Regions from separate parts of the Brevibacterium sp. LAARM2_SD2 genome, predicted to be linked through region 1. Evidence: predicted binding sites of a transcription regulator. Region 1 holds the regulator's gene; the other holds the start of a gene.
What was found. The regulator LexA, encoded in region 1, represses DNA repair genes until DNA is damaged. The targets are predictions, from matches to a motif close to TCGAACANNTGTTCGA.
Positions count from the first base shown of each region.

Region 2: xsc (sulfoacetaldehyde acetyltransferase) is a predicted target of LexA. The motif match lies at 2,451-2,466, and genes of this name have one in related genera.

Region 1 is NZ_JBNFOM010000012.1:69,192-78,871, reverse strand. It holds gene hflX (GTPase HflX) at 1-264, shown strand, start outside; gene AC2W7K_RS09585 (ATP-dependent DNA helicase) at 261-2,246, shown strand; gene AC2W7K_RS09580 (hypothetical protein) at 2,279-2,533, shown strand; gene lexA (transcriptional repressor LexA) at 3,054-3,809, opposite strand; gene AC2W7K_RS09570 (LysM peptidoglycan-binding domain-containing protein) at 4,053-4,364, shown strand; gene AC2W7K_RS09565 (histidinol-phosphate transaminase) at 4,374-5,507, shown strand; gene hisB (imidazoleglycerol-phosphate dehydratase HisB) at 5,658-6,254, shown strand; gene AC2W7K_RS09555 (hypothetical protein) at 6,251-6,850, shown strand; gene hisH (imidazole glycerol phosphate synthase subunit HisH) at 6,850-7,542, shown strand; gene priA (bifunctional 1-(5-phosphoribosyl)-5-((5-phosphoribosylamino)methylideneamino)imidazole-4-carboxamide isomerase/phosphoribosylanthranilate isomerase PriA) at 7,636-8,364, shown strand; gene AC2W7K_RS09540 (SseB family protein) at 8,369-9,115, shown strand; gene AC2W7K_RS09535 (M20 family metallopeptidase) at 9,257-9,680, shown strand, end outside.
Region 2 is NZ_JBNFOM010000011.1:18,262-27,941, forward strand. It holds gene AC2W7K_RS08740 (cobaltochelatase CobT-related protein) at 1-413, opposite strand, end outside; gene AC2W7K_RS08745 (AAA family ATPase) at 415-1,392, opposite strand; gene AC2W7K_RS08750 (IclR family transcriptional regulator) at 1,496-2,344, opposite strand; gene xsc (sulfoacetaldehyde acetyltransferase) at 2,490-4,310, shown strand; gene AC2W7K_RS08760 (sodium:solute symporter family protein) at 4,371-5,837, shown strand; gene AC2W7K_RS08765 (amidohydrolase) at 5,904-7,502, shown strand; gene AC2W7K_RS08770 (CobW family GTP-binding protein) at 7,502-8,428, shown strand; gene AC2W7K_RS08775 (acyl-CoA dehydrogenase family protein) at 8,573-9,680, shown strand, end outside.

The sequences.
Region 1 (9,680 bases):
GCACGGTTCGTCTCCGCGGCGACGGGGGAGGGGATCGCCGAACTCGTCGAGACGATCGAGGAGAGGCTGCCCTCGCCGAACATCGAGATCACCGTCCTCATCCCGTATGAGCGCGGCGACCTCGTGTCGAAGATCTACGCGCTCGGCACCGTCGAGCACGAGGAGCACGGCGCCGGCGGCACGGGCATGCAGGCGAAGGTCCCGGCCGAACTCGCCGCCGAACTCGAGGAGTTCCGCAGGCCCGACCTGGTCATCGGCGAGTGAGCACGGTCTCCGATCTGCTCCAGACCGCGGTCGGGGCGATCGGCGGAGCGCCCCGTGAGGGGCAGACCGAGATGGCCGAGGCGGTCACCTCGTCGCTCGACAAGAACATCCACCTCCTCGTCCAGGCGGGCACGGGCACCGGCAAATCGCTGGCCTACCTCGTGCCCGCCGCCGAGTTCGCGAGCCGCACCGGCGGGACGGTCGTCGTCTCGACGGCGACGCTGGCACTGCAGACGCAGATCATCCACCGGGACCTGCCGCGCCTGTTCAAGGCGCTGAAGAAGACGCTCGACCCGCTGCCGAAGGCCGCGCTGCTCAAGGGGCGGCGCAACTATGTGTGCAAGCACAAACTCGAGGGCGGCTATCCCGACGAGGACGAGGGGATGCTCTTCGACCTCGGCGCCGATGCCGCCGCCGGTCGCAGGCCAACTGACCGGTCCGGCCTCGGCGAGGAGATCCAGCGGATCCGGACGTGGGAGAAGACGACGGACACCGGCGACCGGGACGATCTGCTGCCAGGTGTCAGTGACAAGGCGTGGGCGCAGGTGTCGGTCAACGCGTTCGACTGCCTCGGGTCGAACTGTCCGCTCTTCACCGAGTGCTACGCCGAACAGGCGCGGACCGCGGCCTCGGAGGCCGACATCATCGTGACGAACCACGCGCTGCTCGCGATCGACGCGTTCGGGGAGAACTCCGTCCTGCCCGATCACGACGTCATCATCATCGACGAGGCCCACGAACTCAAGGACCGCGTGACGAACGCCCTGTCCGGCCAGATCAACACGGGCATGCTGTCGGCAGCCACCTCGGCGGTGCGGAAGAACACGACGGTCGAGGACGGGGTCGTCGCGATGCTCGACACCGCCTCGGCGGCCTTCGAACGCGCCACCGCCGGTGTCCAGGAGGGGCTCATGCTCTCCGTCGCCGAGCCGTTGGCACTCGCCCTCACGCAGATCCGCGACTCCGCCCGGCAGATCATCAACGACATCGGCGGACGCGGGGAGGAGGCCGATGCGGGCCGGCAGATGGCCAAGGCCCGGTGCCAGGAGATCTTCGAACTCGCCGAGCGCTTCTGCGATCCCGGCAAGAACGACGTCGTGTGGCTGAGCCGCAGCACCTTCCGCGAACGCGAGACGACGAACCTCGTCGTCGCCCCGCTGAGCGTGGCCGGGACCATGCGCAACGGGATCTTCGAGGACTCCACCGTCGTCGCGACCTCGGCGACGCTCGCCCTCGGTGGGAACTTCGACGCCGTAGCCGCCTCGCTCGGTCTCTTCGGACCGGATGCGCCGAGGTGGGACGGCCTCGACGTCGGCTCACCGTTCGACTACGGCCGGCAGGGGATCATCTACGTCGCCTCTCATCTGCCCAAACCCGGTCGCAGCGGGCTGAGCGAAGAGGCGCTGGCCGAACTCGAAGCGCTCGTCACCGCGTCCCGTGGCGGGGCGCTCGGACTCTTCTCCTCGAAGGCGGCAGCGAATGCCGCCGCCGAGCATCTGCGAGCCAAGGTCGATGTTCCGATCCTCCTCCAGGGCGAGGACGGTCTGCCGTCGCTCGTCTCCCGGTTCGCCGCCGACGATGAGGCGTGTCTGTTCGGGACGATGTCGCTGTGGCAGGGCGTCGACGTGCCGGGGAGGACGAACCGGCTCGTCATCATCGACCGGATCCCCTTCCCGCGCCCGGACGATCCGCTCATGCAGGCGCGGGCCCGCGACGCCGACAAGCGCGGTGTCAACGGGTTCATGGCGGTGAGCGCGACGCATGCCGCACTGCGCCTGGCCCAGGGTGCCGGGCGCCTCATCCGCTCGACGGCCGACAAGGGAGTGGTCGCAGTGCTCGACTCGCGGCTGCGCTCGGCTCGGTACGCCGGATACCTCGTCAACTCGATGCCGCAGATGTGGCCGACGACGGACGCGCAGCTCGTCCGCACGGCCCTCGGTCGCCTCGCTGACGCGAAGGACGACGGCGCAGCCAAGGGATGAGGTCCTCGGGGCCGGGTGGTACAGTTCGCGCCATGGCGCGCAAACGGAAGAAGAAGCCCCAGCGGAAACACTGGCTGGCGAGTCTCCTCACGGGTCTCGCCCTTTTCGCCGCCGGGGGAATCGGACTGCTCATGGGTGCCACCTATCTCAACGTCTGGCCCGTTGCGGCCTTCGTTCTCGGCGGTGCTGCCATGGTGCTCACCCTGGTCATTCTGCTCGGAATGGGCGACTCGACGCAGGGCTATCCGACCGCCGACTCCCTGACCGATGTGCAGAACAGCCCCTGAACGATCCCAGTATCTGATTCAGCTGCGCCGCAGATCCGTCGCGCGGTTTCGCACGCACAACCCTCAGCGGCAATCACCCCGCGCAGCTTCGCACGCCCTACGCGGAGCCGCTGATCCACCGCGTGCACGGGTTGTCCGTGCAGCTGTGTGGGCGGGATTCGAAATCTAAGCCCGCCGAGGCGGTCGAAGGGCACCCGGAGCGCGAAGACCACCGCGGCGCCGCTGATACACCGCGGAGCTTCGTAGGCCCTACGCGGAGCCGCTGATCCACCGCGTGCACGGGTTGTCTGTGCGGTTGCGTGTGCGGGATTCGAAATCTGACCCCGCCGAGGCGGTCGTGCCCTGCCGCCGAGGTGGTCGTCCGCGCCCGGGGACCCTGCGGAACGCACGAATGCCCCCGACCGTGACCGGTCGAGGGCACTCGTCGCCGGGCGCTGGCAGTGCTCGAGCAGGCGAACTGTGCAGGCAGTGCCCGCGATATGCGCAGTCGCTCCGCGCAGGCCGTGCCCGGTAGCAGCTCTCAGAGGCGGCGGATGACGGCGACGACGAGACCCATGATCTGCGCGTACGTGCCGTCGATGGGGTCGTAGTCCTTGTTCTGCGGGAGCAGCCACTGACGTCCGGCCTTGCGCTTGAGCGTCTTCACCGTCGCCTCGCCGTCGAGGAGGGCGGCGACGATCTGTCCGTTGTCGGCGGTGTGCTGCTTGCGCACGACCACCCAGTCGTCGTGACAGATGGCCGCCTCGATCATCGAATCGCCGACGACCTTGAGGAGGAACATCTCTCCGGAGCCGACGACCTGCGTCGGCAGGGAGAAGACGTCGTCGACCTCCTGCTCGGCGAGGATCGGACCACCGGCGGCGATGCGGCCGACGACGGGGACCTGGACGGTGTTGTTCGCAAGCTCCTCGTACTTCGCGCGCTCCGCCTCCTCCTCTTCGAAGGGATTGACGACCTCGATCGCCCGAGGGCGCTTGGGGTCGCGACGGACATAGCCGAGCCGCTCGAGCTGCGAGAGCTGATGCGCCACGCTCGAGAGCGATGCGAGCCCCGCGGCCTCGCCGATCTCGCGCATGCTCGGCGGGTAGCCGTTGGTGACGACGGCGCGTTCGATCGTCTCGAGGACGAGCCGCTGCCGGGGGGAGAGTCGGAAGTCGCCGGCTCCGGTCGGCCCGTCGGGGATCTCGACCTCGTCCTCTTCGCTGCGCGCAGCCGCGATCTCGCTGGCCACATCCTCGTTGCGCGGCCTGCCTCTGCCTCGTTTGTTCTGCACCATTGCCTCTTCCCCTTCGTTCTAATCCCACCGGTCGAAGCGCTTCGAGAGATCTCGTGTCAGTGCCGCCTGGGATGGTTGTTCGAGATCGATCAACAACGCTGGTTCTCGCTCATTGTCTCATAAATGTTCGAGATGGACTGGACATTTGTTCGATTGGCATGTTGAATAGAACAGACGTTCTACCCATTGCGGATGGAATCGTACGAAGAAAGAGGTAAAGCGATGTCTGAGAAGAATCACGAAATGCGTCTGACCGTCCGCGGCCGCCGCGCCGTGCGCCTGCTCCGCACCGCCCTGTGCGCTCTCGCCATCATCGGCGGAACGCTCTTCATCTCCACCCAGACGTTCACCGCCGAGGCGGTCGCTGAGGGAGAGGTCGTCGGAGTCGCCGCTGACGCCGTCGTCGTCGGCGAGGGCGAGTCGCTGTGGACCGTGGCCTCGAACCTCGGTCTCGACCGCGACACCCGTGAGGTCGTCGCCGACATCGTCGAGCTCAACCACCTTGACAGCCCTGTCGTCCACCCGGGCCAGAGCCTCGACGTTCCCCAGCGCTAAAATCGGTGTGTGGGAAACATCGACTCTCTGCCGGTCCGCTCCGACCTCGTCGGTCAGCAGCCCTACGGCGCTCCGCACCTCAACGTTCCGGTGCAGCTCAACGTCAACGAGAACGCCTATCCGATCCCCGAGGTCGTCACCGAGGCGATGCGCCGGGCCGTCGACGGCCACCTCGCCGGACTCAACCGCTACCCCGACCGGGAGTTCACGGCGCTGCGTGAGCACCTCGTCACCTACCTCGACGGCGTCAACGAACGGGCGGGCGGCTCGTTCGACCTCGTCCCGGAGATGATCTGGGCGGCCAACGGCTCGAATGAGGTCCTCTCCCACATCGTCCAGGCCTTCGGCGGCCCCGGACGCACCGCTCTCGGCTTCACCCCGAGCTACTCGATGCACCCGCTCATCACGACCGGCACCGGCGCGAGCTGGGTGGCGGGCTCCCGTGACGAGGAGTTCGAACTCGACGCCGCATCCGTCGCCGCCGAGGTGGCCCGCGTCGATCCCGACATCGTCTTCCTCTGCACCCCGAACAATCCGACCGGCACCTCGATCGGCCTCGACGTCATCGCCGCCGCATACGAGAACTGCCGGGGAATCGTCATCGTCGACGAGGCGTACGCCGAGTTCTCCCGTCCCGCCCTGCCCTCGGCGATGACCCTGCTCGAGGGCCGACCGCGCCTCGTCGTCTCCCGGACGATGAGCAAGGCCTTCGCCTGCGCGGGACTGCGGCTCGGCTACGCGATCGCCGCCCCCGAACTCATCGACGCCCTCCGCCTCGTGCGGCTGCCCTACCACCTCTCCGACATCACCCAGGTGCTCGCGTGCACGGCGCTCGAGCACGCCGATCTGCTCCTCGGCAACGTCGATCGGCTCATCGACTCGCGCACGGCCATCGCCGAGCGCCTCGCCGCCCTCGGCTTCACCGTCTACCCGAGCGATTCGAACTTCGTCCTCTTCGGCAACATCGCCTCACCGGCCGACCTGTGGCAGCAGCTCCTCGACCGCGGAATCCTCATCCGCGACATCGGCATTCCCCACCACGCCCGGGTCAACGCCGGCACCGAAGCGGAGACGACCGCGTTCCTCGCCGCCCTCGACGACATCGTCGCGACCGCACCGGACACGCTGCTCAGCCATCGCTGACGCCCATCGGAGACCGCCACCACCGCCTCGGCGACGAGACCGCCGGTGTTCAGCAGCGAGACCGCTGTGCACGATGCGGACAGGGACTGAGACAATGGACAGCGGCGCACCCATGCGCCGCGTGATGACCAGAGCGAAGAAAGGCTCACTATGAGGAAGGCCCAACGCGACCGATCGACATCCGAGTCGACCGTGTCCGTCGCCCTCGATCTCGACGGTACCGGCAGAGCAGACATCTCGACGACGGTGCCGTTCTTCGACCATATGCTCACCGCACTGGCGAAGCACTCGCTCATCGACATGGACATCAGCGCCTCCGGCGACACCGACATCGACGTCCACCACACCGTCGAGGACACCGCGATCGTCATCGGGCAGACCATCGCCGAGGCGCTCGGCGACAAGGCCGGCATCCGCCGCTACGGTGCCGCCTTCGTCCCGCTCGACGAATCGCTGGCCCGCTGCGTCATCGACATCTCCGGCCGCCCCTACTTCGTCCACCAGGGCGAACCCGAGGGTCAGCAGTACCACCTCATCGGCGGGCACTTCACGGGCTCGATGACCTCCCACGCGCTCGAGTCGATCGCGTTCCACGCCGGACTCACCGTCCACCTCGACCTGCTGCGCGGTCGCGACCCGCACCACATCGTCGAAGCCCAGTTCAAGGCTTTCGCCCGCGCATTGCGCGAGGCCGTCGAACCCGACGGCCGCACCACCGCTGTCCCGAGCACCAAGGGAGTCCTGTGAGCACCACCGTCGTCGTCACCCCGTTCGGCGTCCCCGACCAGCTCGCCGCCGCATGCGTGCTCTCGAACATCTCCGGCACCATCGTGCCCATCGGCGACTTCACCGGCATCGTGCTCTCCGACACCGGTGTCGAAGCCGGCAACGAGGCGGCCGCTGCGATCTCGAAGCTCGCCGGGAAACACGAGGTCCTCCTCCTCGTCCGCAGCGACGAGCAGATCGACGCCGGCCACTTCCGGCACGGGGCACGCGAATCCGATGTCCCGGCCGGACTCGCCCTGCGCAACCTCCCCGACGTCACCGAGCAGATCCTCCTCGAAACCGTCGCGCCTGAGGAGGTCGAGGGCAACATCCCGACCTCGTCGATGTCGAAGCTCCAGGCGAGCGCGGCGACGATGACGCCGGGACGGGCCGCGCTCGCACGCACCGCGCTCATGTGGATCGTCGTCGCCGTCCTCGCCGGTCTCGTCCTCGCCTTCGGCGTCACCGTCGGCCTCGGCGGCAACGCCGTCGCCTGGATCGTCGCCGTCGTCGGGGCGATCGTCTTCGGGTTCTCGCTGTGGCGGATCTCCCGCGTCCTCTCAGGAGGGCAGCGCTGATGACGACGATCGCCGTGCTCGACTACGGCGCCGGCAACGTCCGCTCCGCCGTGCGCGCCGCCGAGGCGGCCGGAGCCGACGTCACCCTCACCGCCGACCACGCGGTCATCGACGCAGCCGACGGCCTGCTCGTGCCCGGGGTCGGCGCGTACTCCGCCGTGATGCGCGGGCTCGAATCCGTCGGCGCCGTTGATCTCATCCGCGACCGGCACGCCGCCGGTCGTCCCCTCCTCGGCATCTGCGTCGGCCTCCAGGTCTTCTTCTCCCGCGGACGCGAACACGGGGAGGAGACCGAGGGCATCGGCCTGTGGCCCGGTGAGGTCACCGCGCTCGACGCGCCGGTCGTGCCCCACATGGGGTGGACAGGCGTGGCTGCGGCCCCCGGTTCGCAGATGTTCTCCGGCATCGAGGACGAGAAGTTCTACTTCGTCCACTCCTATGCCGCCACCGAGCACCCGCCCGGGACGCTGGTGACGACAGCGACCCACGGCGGGGACTTCGTCGCCGCCGTCGAGGACGGGACGACGTGGGCCGCCCAGTTCCATCCGGAGAAGTCAGCGACCGCAGGTGCCGGACTCCTGCGCAACTGGATCGCGACGTTCTCTGAAACGCCGAGGGACCCCGAGTCGCCCGACAATCCCGAGTCGCCCGACAGCCCCGGTTCGCCCGGAGCATCCGCGCCGAACGACTGACCCGCACGCCCCGGGACCGGCCCGGTCCCGGAATCACTGACTCAGCGTCGCATCCACCACCGCACCACCGACTGCGACCCAGGAAAGGCCACCATGACTGACAAGCTCGTTCTCCTCCCCGCCGTCGACGTCGCCGACGGCAAAGCCGTCCGCCTCGTCCAGGGCGAAGCGGGCACGGAAACCGACTACGGTTCACCGATCGACGCCGCCCACGACTTCGAGGAGCGCGGCGCCGAGTGGATCCACCTCGTCGACCTCGACGCGGCCTTCGGTCGGGGATCGAACTCCGACCTCCTCAACCAGGTCGTCAAGGCCGTGGGCATCAAGGTCGAACTCTCCGGCGGCATCCGCGACACCGAAAGCCTCGAACGGGCGCTTGACACCGGGGCCGAACGCGTCAACATCGGCACCGCGGCCCTCGAGAACCCCGAGTGGACGGCCGAGATGATCTCCCGCTTCGGCGATCAGGTCGCCATCGGCCTCGACGTCCGCGGTCAGACGCTCGCTGCCCGCGGATGGACGAAGGACGGCGGGGACCTCTTCGAGGTGCTCACCGGCCTCGAGGAAGCCGGCTGCGCCCGCTACGTCGTCACCGACGTCCGCAAGGACGGCACCCTCCAGGGACCCAACCTCGACCTCCTCGAATCGATGTCGACGCGCACCGACAAGCCGATCACCGCCTCCGGCGGCGTCTCGAGCCTCGATGACCTCCGCAGCCTCCGCAGCCTCGTCCCCGCCGGCGTCGACTCCGCGATCGTCGGCAAGGCCCTCTACGCCGGGCAGTTCACGCTCGAAGAGGCCCTCGACGTCGCAGGACGCTGAGACCGTGTCGACCGATTCGGCCGGCCAGCCGTGGGAGGGCCGCAGCCTCGCCCCGAACCCGTTCTCCGGGGACACCGGTGAGGCCGACGCGGCCCTGCTCACGGCCCTCGAGACCGCGGCCGGGGCACCGCTCGACCCCGAGGCCCACCGCGGCGTCGTCACGGCCCTGTCCGGCACCCGCCTCTACGCGCCGATCGTGCCCCTGGCCGTCGACCACGGCGTCGGGGAGAACGGGCTCATGGTCGACAACTCCTCGGAGATGGCGATGGTCCGCCTCCAGGCCGCCGACGGTCGCGAATGCACGCCCGGGTTCTCCGCGATCCCCCCGCTGACGTCCTGGCACCCCGAGGCCCGGCCCGTGCCGATCGAAGCCGAGCGCCTCGTCCTCGGCGCCGTCGAAGCCGAATCCCAGCTCGTCGTCCTCGACCCCGGCACCGCACGGTCGTTCCTGTTGCGGCGTCCCGCGCTGTTCGCATTCGCGCAGGGCCGGCCGTGGACGCCGTCGTGGGCCGACGCCGAGGTGGGGCAGGCGATCGCGACGATCGCCGAGGCCTTCCCGTGGCTGGCAACGATCAGTCTCAGTCCCGGCAGCGCCCGCGTCCACGTCGAAGGACCGGAACTCGGCATCCGCCTCGGCGTCCGCGGTGACGTCGACGAAAGCGAACTCGACCGGTTCCAGCACGCGCTGGCCGTCGATGCGCTCATCATCGACCGCGTCGACTCCCTCGCCCTCCAGCTCACCGCGGCCTAGCGCCGGGCTGTGAGCGCTGGGTCTCCTATGCTTGAGTGACATGAGCCCCCTGCGCGATCTCAGCCGCCCCGCCGTTCCCGACGAGTCCTACCTCGACCACATCTCCGCCGAGACGCAGGCCCGCGCCGGCGCGGCAGGGGAGTGGACCGACACCTTCACCGGCGCCCCGACGACGAGCACCGAAGCGATCGCGGAGGACTCGAGACCGTCGGCGCCGACATCACCGAACTCCTCCACACCATCCACGGCCTCGCCGAGACCGCGTACGAAGAGCACGAATCCGTCGCCGCGATCGCCGCCGTCCTCGCCTCCCGCGGCATCGCCGTCGAGACCGGGCGCTACGGCGTCGACACGACCCTGCGCGCGACGACCGGCACCGGTGAGGGCAGGACGATCGCCATCCTCGCCGAATATGATGCGCTGCCGGAGATCGGCCACGCGTGCGGCCACAACCTCATCGCCGCTGCCGCCGTCGGGGCGTTCCTCGCGCTCGACGACCTCGTGAAGAGGGATCCTGCGGCCGTGCCCGGCACCGTCGTCCTCCTCGGCACTCCCGCCGAGGAGG
Region 2 (9,680 bases), on a different contig from region 1:
TCGGTGTGCCGCTGCGCGAGATTCTGTCGCACCCCGGGCAGGTCCGCCAGCGCCTCGCATCGGAACTGCTCGAGGACCTCGACGACGAGCCGCTCCGCCGTCGAGTCCGGAAGGGCTGACCTGTGATCGCCGAGGTCGCTGTGGCGCATCCGCAGCGCCATCGCATCGGCGGCTCCGCGCAGGGAGGAGAGGCCGGCATCGGCCAAGGAGGGATAGAGGTGCGGAGCGTTGAGAGGAAGTCTCCCGTGGGTGTCGATCGGACGGGCGCCCCAGCGGTCGAGGTCGGAGTCTCCCGACAGCGCCCGCAGCACTCCTGCCAATGTCCGGTCGATGCGTCGCTGCTCGTCGGCGCCCCGCGAGCGGGACCGGTCGGCAACATCGCGGTGTCCCCGCGGTCGGGTCGACGGGTCCATCTCAGTCCACCGACAGCGAGGTCAGCACTGCGGGATCGGTGCCGAAGCCGCGTTGGAGGAATTCGCCGAGGAGAACGTGCTCGGACGGGTCGCAGCGGTTGGCGAAGGAGAACTTGAAGGCGAGTTCGACGTCGTTGAAGATCAGGGCATTCTGCGCCCAGGAGATGACGGTGCGCGGAGACATGAGCGCGGAGAGATCGCCGGCGGCGAAACCTGTCCGGGTCATGTTCGCCACGGACACCATGGTCTCCGCCGTCTCCCTCCCGAACCGCTCGACGAACCCGGGCACTTGGCCGGTGACGACCTCGTACTCACGCTGCGGTGTCAGATAGTCGAGCTTCGCGACGATGCCCCACCGGTCCAGCTGGGCCTGGTTGAGTCGCTTGACGCCGCTGTAGAGGCCGTTGAGGTTGCCCAGTCCGACGGTGTTCGCCGTCGCGAAGAGCCGGAACTGGGAGTGCGGACGGATGACGCGGTTCTGTTCGGTGAGCGTGAAGAGACCCTCCCGCTCGAGCAGCCGCTGGATGATGAACATCACCTCGGGCCTGCCTGCGTCGTACTCGTCGAAGATCAGCGCCATCGGTCGGCCGAGGGCGAACGGGACGATGCCGTCCTCGAAGCGGGTGCGCGGATGGCCGTCTTCGATGACGACCTGGTCCTTGCCGACGAGATCGGTGCGGGAGATCTGACCGTCGAGGTTGATCCGCATGACCGGCCAGTTGAGCCGTGCCGCGACCTGTTCGATGTGCGTGGACTTTCCCGTGCCGTGCAGACCCTGGATGAGGACGCGCGAATTGTGGATGAACCCCGCGAGGACGGCCCGGGTCACCTCCGGGTCGAAGCGGTAGTTCGGATCGATGTCCGGGACGAGGCTGTCGTCGCCGGTCAGCCGCGGCACCTGCAGGTCGCTGTCGAGGCCGAAGAGCCGACGGGCGGATTCCCAGGTGATCGAGTCCCCGGCCGGCGTGGGGTCGGACATGGTGCTGAGCGGATCCGTGGCGGTGCGCATGGTCGGCGCTCCCTTCGTCTGGCGTTCCCCGAGGCGAGAGGCGGTCCGCTCCGGCGACGCATTCGTGGTCGTATCAGGCGATCTCGGTGCTGCGGTCGATGTCGTCGATGCGGGAGATCTTCTCGGCTGCGGCCTGCACCAGCGGCAGGAGAGCGACGAGATCGTCCTCGGACTTCCGCAGCACCGGGGCCTGAATGGCCACGCACTGATTCGACCTCCCCGCTTCTCCGGGGACGAGCACGGCCAGGCACACGAGTCCGTCGAGGTACTCCTGGCGGTCGACGGCGAATCCCTGCTCCCTGATCTCGGTGAGCTCCGCGTCGATGCGGTCCGGATCGGTCATCGTGTGTGGGGTGAAGGCCGGCAGCTGCGACCCGGCCAGCAGACGGCGGCGCTGAGTCTCACCGTACTGGGACATGATCATCTTCCCGCTGGCCGATGCGTGGATCGGCACGCGGGCTCCCGCTTCGAGGTGGACCCGCAGGGGGTGCTGAGTCTCGACGCGGTCGAGGTAGATGACGTCGCTGCCGGCGACCGTCGTGAGGTTGCAGCTCTCCTCGACATCCTCGGCGAGCTGGGCCAGGATCGCGCGACGAGCCCCGTGCCGTGTGTCGTTGAGCAGAATGTCCTCGGCCATGCGCCGCAGGCGCGCACCCGTTCCATAATGCCGGCCGTCGCTGTGCCGGGTGATGAGACCGGCGCCCTCGAGCTGCTGGAGCATGCGGTGAAGCGTGGGCTTGGGCAGTCCGGTCTGCACGACGAGGGACTGCAGGGTGAAGATCTCGTCGCGCGTCGAGATCAGCTCGAGCAGCGAGATGAGGCGCAGCGCCGGCGTCTCCCCGACGAGCGAGAGTTCGGCGCCGAGGCCCGGTTCCGCGAGATTGTCCATGAGCACGCCCTCCTTGGTGTCTCGGAAAATCATACCAAACAGAATAATAACCGGAACACGTATTGACGCGGTCGCCCGCCACCGCCTAGTGTTCTAAGTGTTCAACTTTTTCATCCGAATTGAACGAATAAACGAGACCTCGAAGACGTGGTCTTCCCAACCTCAAGGAGGAGTTGGCATGACAGAACTCGCTGATCGGACCGAGGTCGACGCACCCGAACACGCTCCGAAACCGCAGAAGATCACCTCCTCGGAGGCATTCGTCGAGACCATGGTGGCCAACGGCGTCACCGATGTGTTCGGCATCATGGGATCGGCATTCATGGACGCGATGGACATCTTCGCGCCGGCCGGCATCGACTTCGTTCCGGTCGTCCACGAACAGGGCGCGGCCCACATGGCCGACGGATACGCTCGGGCATCCGGCCGCCACGGAGTGGTCATCGGGCAGAACGGGCCCGGCATCTCGAACTGCGTGACCGCGATCGCGGCGGCCTTCTGGGCGCACTCCCCGGTCGTCATCGTCACGCCCGAAGCGGGCACTAACTCGATCGGGCTCGGTGGATTCCAGGAAGCCAATCAGCTGCCGATGTTCCAGGAGTTCACGAAGTACCAGGGCCACGTGACGAACCCCGCGCGGATGGCCGAGTTCACCGCCCGCTGCTTCGACCGGGCCCAGTCGGAGATCGGGCCCACCCAGCTCAACATCCCCCGTGACTACTTCTACGGCGAGGCGGCCCCCGACATCCCGCAGCCCCAGCGCATCGATCGCGGTGCGGGCGGCGAACAGAGCCTCAACGATGCCGCAGAGCTGCTGGCCCAGGCGAAGAACCCGGTGATCATCTCCGGCGGCGGAGTCGTCATGGCCGACGGAGTCGAGGAGTGCATCGCCCTGGCCGAGCGCCTCGGCGCACCCGTGGTCAACAGCTACCAGCACAACGATTCGTTCCCCGCCAGCCATCCGCTGTGGGCGGGCCCTCTGGGCTACCAGGGGTCGAAGGCGGGAATGACCCTGCTCAATCAGGCCGACGTCGTCCTCGCGCTCGGCACCCGCCTCGGACCGTTCGGCACGCTCCCGCAGTACCAGTTCGAGTACTGGCCCACGGAGGCGAAGATCATCCAGGTCGACGCCGACCACAAGATGCTCGGACTGGTGAAGAAGATCGACGTCGGCATCTGCGGCGATGCCAAGGCCGTGGCCGCCGAGCTCCTCGGGCGCCTCAACGAGAAGACCGTCATCAGCGACGCCACCAAGGACGAGCGGGCGAATCTCATCCGCGCGGAGAAGGAGGCCTGGGAGGCCGAACTCGATTCCTGGACCCATGAGAAGGACGAGTTCTCCCTCGACGTCATCGACGAAGCGGAGAAGGAGGAGGGCAACTGGCTCCATCCGCGTCAGGTGCTGCGTGAGCTCGAGAAGGCGATGCCCGCCGACGTCATGGTCTCCACGGACATCGGCAACATCAACTCGGTGGCGCACAGCTACCTGCGGTTCGAGCGTCCGCGCAGCTTCTTCGCCCCGATGAGCTTCGGCAACTGCGGCTATGCGCTGCCGACGATCATCGGCGCGAAGCGAGCCGCTCCGGAGCGCCCGGCCATCGCATATGCCGGTGACGGCGCTTGGGCGATGAGCATGGTCGAGGTCCTCACCGCCGTCCGCCATGACATCCCCGTCACCGCGGTCGTCTTCCGCAACCGCCAGTGGGGTGCGGAGAAGAAGAACCAGGTCGAGTTCTACGGTCGCCGCTTCATCGCCGGTGAGCTCGACAACGGGGAGAGCTTCGCGGCGATGGCAGAGAGCATGGGCGCCGATGGGATCGTCGTCGACAGGCTCGAGGACGTCGGCCCTGCACTGCAGCGGGCCGTCGATGCGCAGATGAACGAGGGCAGGACCACGGTCATCGAGATCATGTGCACGAAGGAGCTCGGCGATCCGTTCCGGCGCGACGCACTGCGGATGCCGGTCCGCACACTCGACAAATACAAGGACTTCGTCTGAGGAAGAGGATCAGGGCGCGCGGCAGCAAGCCGTGCGCCCCTTCGCCGTAGGGAGACTCCGTTGAACTGGTACATCGTCTGGATACTCGCGTTCCTCGCCCTGCTCTTCGCCGTCAGCCTCCGCTCCTCGAAGACGGTCAAGACGGCCGACAACTACGTCATGGGCGACTTCAGCCTCGGCTTCTTCCCCATCTGCGGATCGGTGATCGCCACCGTCACCGGTTCCGCGGCCCTCATCGGCGCCGCCGGCAAGGGATTCACCCTGGGTGTCTCCTACCTCATCACCAGCCTCGCCTTCGTCGGCTTCACCATCGCCACCGTCATCGTCCTCGGCCCGACGATCCGCAGGCTCCGGCTCTACACGCTGCCGGAGCTCTTCGCCCGCAGGTTCGGCAGAGCCGCAGCCCTCATCCCCGCCCTCATCACCGGACTGCTCTACATGACCCCGACCTTCGGGATGCAGCTGGTCGGCATGGCGGCCCTGCTGTCGTCGGTGACACCGATCCCGACGTTCTGGGGAGTGCTCCTCGGCTTCCTCGTCACGCTCGCCTTCACCATGATCGGCGGACTGCCGAGTGTGGCCTGGACGGACGCGATCCAGACCGTCGTCATCCTCGCCGGCGTGGTCCTCGCTCTCGTCGTCGGCATCGCCGCGCTCGGCGGTCCGGCAGAGGTCGTGGCAGCCACTCCCCCACAGCTGCTCGAGTTCGACAGCATCGGCGGCATGGAACTCCTCAACTGGTTCCTCATCTTCGGGCCCTTCTACATCGTCTGGCAGACCACCTGGCAGCGGCTGACCGCCGCGAGTACGCCGAAGATCGGATACTCGGCCGTGACGATCGGCTTCATCGTGTCCGGACTCGTCAGCGTCGTCGCCGTCCTCATCGGCATCGCCGCCCTCCAGCGATTTCCCGCCGACACCAAACCCGACCTCGTCTACACGAGCTTCATCTCCGAGATCTTCCCGCCGTGGCTCGGAGGCCTGCTCATGGTCTCCCTCGTCGCCGCCCTGCTCACCGGCGCCACCTCGTTTCTCCTCAGCGGGGCCATCAACATCTCCAAGGACATCTATCAGGGGTGGGTCAACCCCGGTGCCGGGGACCAGCGGATCCTCGTCGTCTCGCGGCTGTCGGTCGGTGCGATGGCGGTGCTCGGACTGGTCATCGCCCTGCTCATCGACGACATCATCGCGATCTACGAGCTGGCGCTGACGTTCACCGCGTCGACGCTCGTCATGCCCGTCCTCGCGGCGATGTTCTGGCGCCGAGCCACGACGACCGGGGTCATCGTCAGCATGGTGGCGGCTGCCGCCGCAGCCGTGCTGTGGAGGCTGGCAGGCACTCCCTTCGGTCTGCACGAGATCGCCCCCGGACTTCTCGTCTCAGCGATTACCCTGGTGATCGTCAGCCTTGTGTCTCGGCACTCCGCCAACGAGACCGTCACCGCCTACGCGCTGGAGGGACGCGGGACCCCGACCGGCGAATCGACCGACGCCCACGAATCGAGGACACTGAGCAATGAATCCTGAGGACACCATCGTCTACCCCGCGCGCGGATCCGCACCGGTGATCCGTCGTTCCCCGTCGCTGAGGCCGTGGCCGTGCGCGGTGACCGGATCCGCGCGGTCGGCATCGTCGAGGAGCTGCTCACCTACCCGGGTGCCGTCCTCGACGAGCGCTACGGGGATGCCGTCATCCTCCCGGGATTCGTCGAAGCGCACACCCATGCCGGCACCGGCAATGTGTGGAAGCAGACCTACGTCGGATTCCTCGACCGCACCGAGCCCAGCGGGCGCCACTGGCCCGGCTGCACGAGCATCGACGAGGTCGTCGAACGGCTCAGAGTCGCCGAAGCTGAGCTCGACGATCCGCAGCAGCCGCTGCTCGCGTGGGGATTCGACCCCATCTACTTCCCCGGGGAGGCATTCACCGCAGCCGACCTCGACGCCGTGTCGCCGCACCGACCGATCCATGTCATCCACACGAGCGTGCACGCGTGCGTGGTCAACTCCGCGGTCATGTCGCGCTACGGCATCAGCGCAGACACGATGGTGCCGGGCGTGGTCAAGGACTCGTCAGGAGCACCGACGGGCGAACTGCGGGAATTCACCGCGATGGCGCTGGTCAGCGACCTGACCGAGGGCACCGGTCCGCTGAGCATCGACGCCGCGGCGCTGCGGGCCTTCGGACAGGAGGGGGTGAACACCGGGACGACGACGCTGACCGATCTCGGGTCGCTGACGCTGATGGATGATGCCGGCGTCGACCTCTATCGCAGCGTCGTCGACGAGACCTTTCCGGCCCGCCTCAATGTCTTCCATTTCGGTGCGGGCGTCGGAGCGCCGCGGCCGTCACTGAGCGATGATGCCGCGCGCCTCGTCGACCTCGCAGGACAGTCATCGGCGCACCTGCGCCTGGGCAACGTCAAACTCATGCTCGACGGGTCGATCCAGGGGTTCACCGCCCGACTCGAGGCGCCGGGCTATTTCGGGGACGAGCCCAACGGGCTGTGGAACGTCACCCCCGAGGAGTTCTATGCGGCGTTCAGCGTCTTCCACCGCGCAGGACTGCTCATCCACGTGCACTGCAACGGCGACCAGGCCACAGAGCTGTTCCTCCAGACCCTGCAGCGCGTCCTCACCGAAGCCCCCAGGCCGGACCACCGGCACACGTGCACGCACTCCCAGCTGACGACGGCCGCCCAGTACCGGCGCCTGGCAGCGCTGGGCGCCTGCGCGAACATCTTCGCCAATCACATCTTCGCGTGGGGCGATCAGCACATGGACATCACCCTCGGTCCCGACCGCGCCCGACGCATGGACGCCGCCGCCACCGCACTGCGGGAGGGCGTCCCGATCTCCCTGCACTCGGACTCGCCGGTCACCCCGTTGGGACCGCTGCGCACGATCACGCACGCCGTGACGCGCAAGAGCCAGACCGGACGGGTGGTCGGCGACGGCGAGGCGATCAGCGTCGACGAGGCCGTGCGGGCGATGACGCTGGGCGCGGCCCATATGCTCCACATGGACCACGAGGTGGGTTCGCTCGAGGCAGGCAAGTATGCCGACTTCGCCATCCTCGCTGACGACCCGTACGAGGTCGACCCCGACCGGATCGGCGATATCCACGTCCGCGGCACCGTCGTCGGCGGCCGCCATTTCGACTCCCGCATCGCCGCCCCTGCAGACAGCTGATGAGCGCACGCCTGAGCATCATCGGCGGCTACCTCGGCTCCGGCAAGACGACGCTCATCAATGCCCTCCTGGCGGCGGGGACCCTCGGACGCACGGCCGTGCTCGTCAATGATTTCGGGGAGATCAGCATCGATGCCTCCCTCGTGGCATCACAGACCGAGGACACCGTCGAACTGACCAACGGCTGCATCTGCTGTCAGATCACCGATGACCTCGGCCGCGCGATGCGCGCCTTCTCCGACCGTGACGATGTCGACCACGTCCTCGTCGAGGTCAGTGGGGTCGGCGATCCCACCGTGCTCGGAGCCTGGCGGCGCTTTCCCGGCTTCGCACCGGGTCCGATCATCGTCTGCGCCGATGCGACGAATCTCCGCACACTGCTGTCCGATCGGTTCGTCTCCGATCTCGTCGAACGCCAGATCGGCGGGGCCGACATCGTCCTCGTGACCAAAGCGGACCGTGCCTCCGCCGCGGACATCGCATGGACCCGACAGGCGAGTCTGCGGTTGGCTCCGAACGCCGAGATCCTCGATGCCGATCCTTCGCACCTCCCTGCTCGGCTCTGCGGAACCGAGGTCAGTCCCCGGGCGGGCACGCTCCCCGGCGCCCCAGCGCCGGCACCCGATGCAGGTGGAGTCCACTGTTCGCGCACGGTCGACGGACTCGACACCGTGGATCCGGCCGCGATCCTCTCGATCCTCTCCGACCACCGTGCCCTCCTCGCCCGCGCCAAGGGCTTCATCGGCGACGGTCACGGACGCTGGCACGAGGTGCATCTGGCGTCCGGGCGCATTGAGTCACGCCCCCTGCCGCGATCATCTGCGCCGCCGGGCACGGCACTCGGCACCATCGTGCTCATCGCCGCCGGAGACAACGCGCAGAGGACCGTGGAGACGGTCGCGTCTGCGCTGGCGGCGGTGCGCTGACGGATTCACCCGGCCGGCGACGCGCCCCTGCTTGACCGCCCTCGCGGCGAGTGCCAAACTGAACGAACGATCAGTGACTGTGGTCACGAGCTCCGCGACGAGGCGGAGGCGGCCCGCTCACGGCACCAATGGAGGACGAACCCTGTGAAGCGCAACCTGTACGACGACGACCATGAAGCCTTCCGCGACACCGTCGGCGCCTTCCTCGACCGGGAGGTCGTGCCGCACGTCGAGGAGTGGGAGGAGAACCACCTCGTCGACAGGGGCATGTGGGAGAAGGCCGCGGCGGCCGGCATCATCGGGCTCGCGATCCCCGAGGAGTTCGGCGGCGCCGGCGTCGACGACTTCCGCTTCGAGATGGTCCGGTCGGAGGAGATCGCGCGCCGAGGCGTCGGCGGAGTGACCGCGGGGTGGGGCGTGTCCGACGGCATCGTCCCCGGCTACCTCATGGCCTTCGGCACGCAGGCGCAGAAGGAGAAGTACCTCACCGGCCTCGCGACCGGTGAGATGATCGGCGCGATCGCGATGACCGAGCCGAATGCCGGTTCGGACCTCCAGGGCATCACGACGAAGGCCGTGCGCGATGGCGACGAGTGGGTCATCAACGGCGCGAAGACCTTCATCACCAACGGCATCCACGCCGACTTCGTCATCGTCGTCGCCCGGACGAACCCCGAGGCCAAGGCCGCCCGCGGGACATCGCTCTTCATCGTCGACGCCGACGCTCCGGGCTTCGAGCGCGGACGCAAGCTCAAGAAGCTCGGGATGGAGGCGCAGGACACCGCGGAGCTCTCGTTCACCGACGTCCGCGTTCCGGCCGACGCCCTCCTCGGCGAACTCGACAACGGCTTCATCCACCTCATGGTCAACCTCCCCACCGAGCGCCTCCTCATCGGCTCGGGGACCTTGGCCGCAGCGCGCGCCGCCCTGACATGGACGGCGGACTACGTGTTCGACCGCCCGGCGTTCGGTCAGACGATCGGGGACTTCCAGAACACCCGCTTCGAACTCGCCGAGCTCGAGACCCGTGTCGACGCGCTCGAGGCGTTCATCGACCGATGCGCGCTGGCCCTCAACGCCGGCGAACTCACCGCAGTCGACGCCGCCAAGGCGAAATACCTCGGCTCCGACCTCGAGATCGAAGTCGTCAACCGCTGCCTCCAGCTCTTCGGCGGCTACGGCTACATGCTCGAGTACCCCATCGCGCGCGTGTTCAAAGACAACCGGATCCAGGCGATCTTCGGCGGAGCCA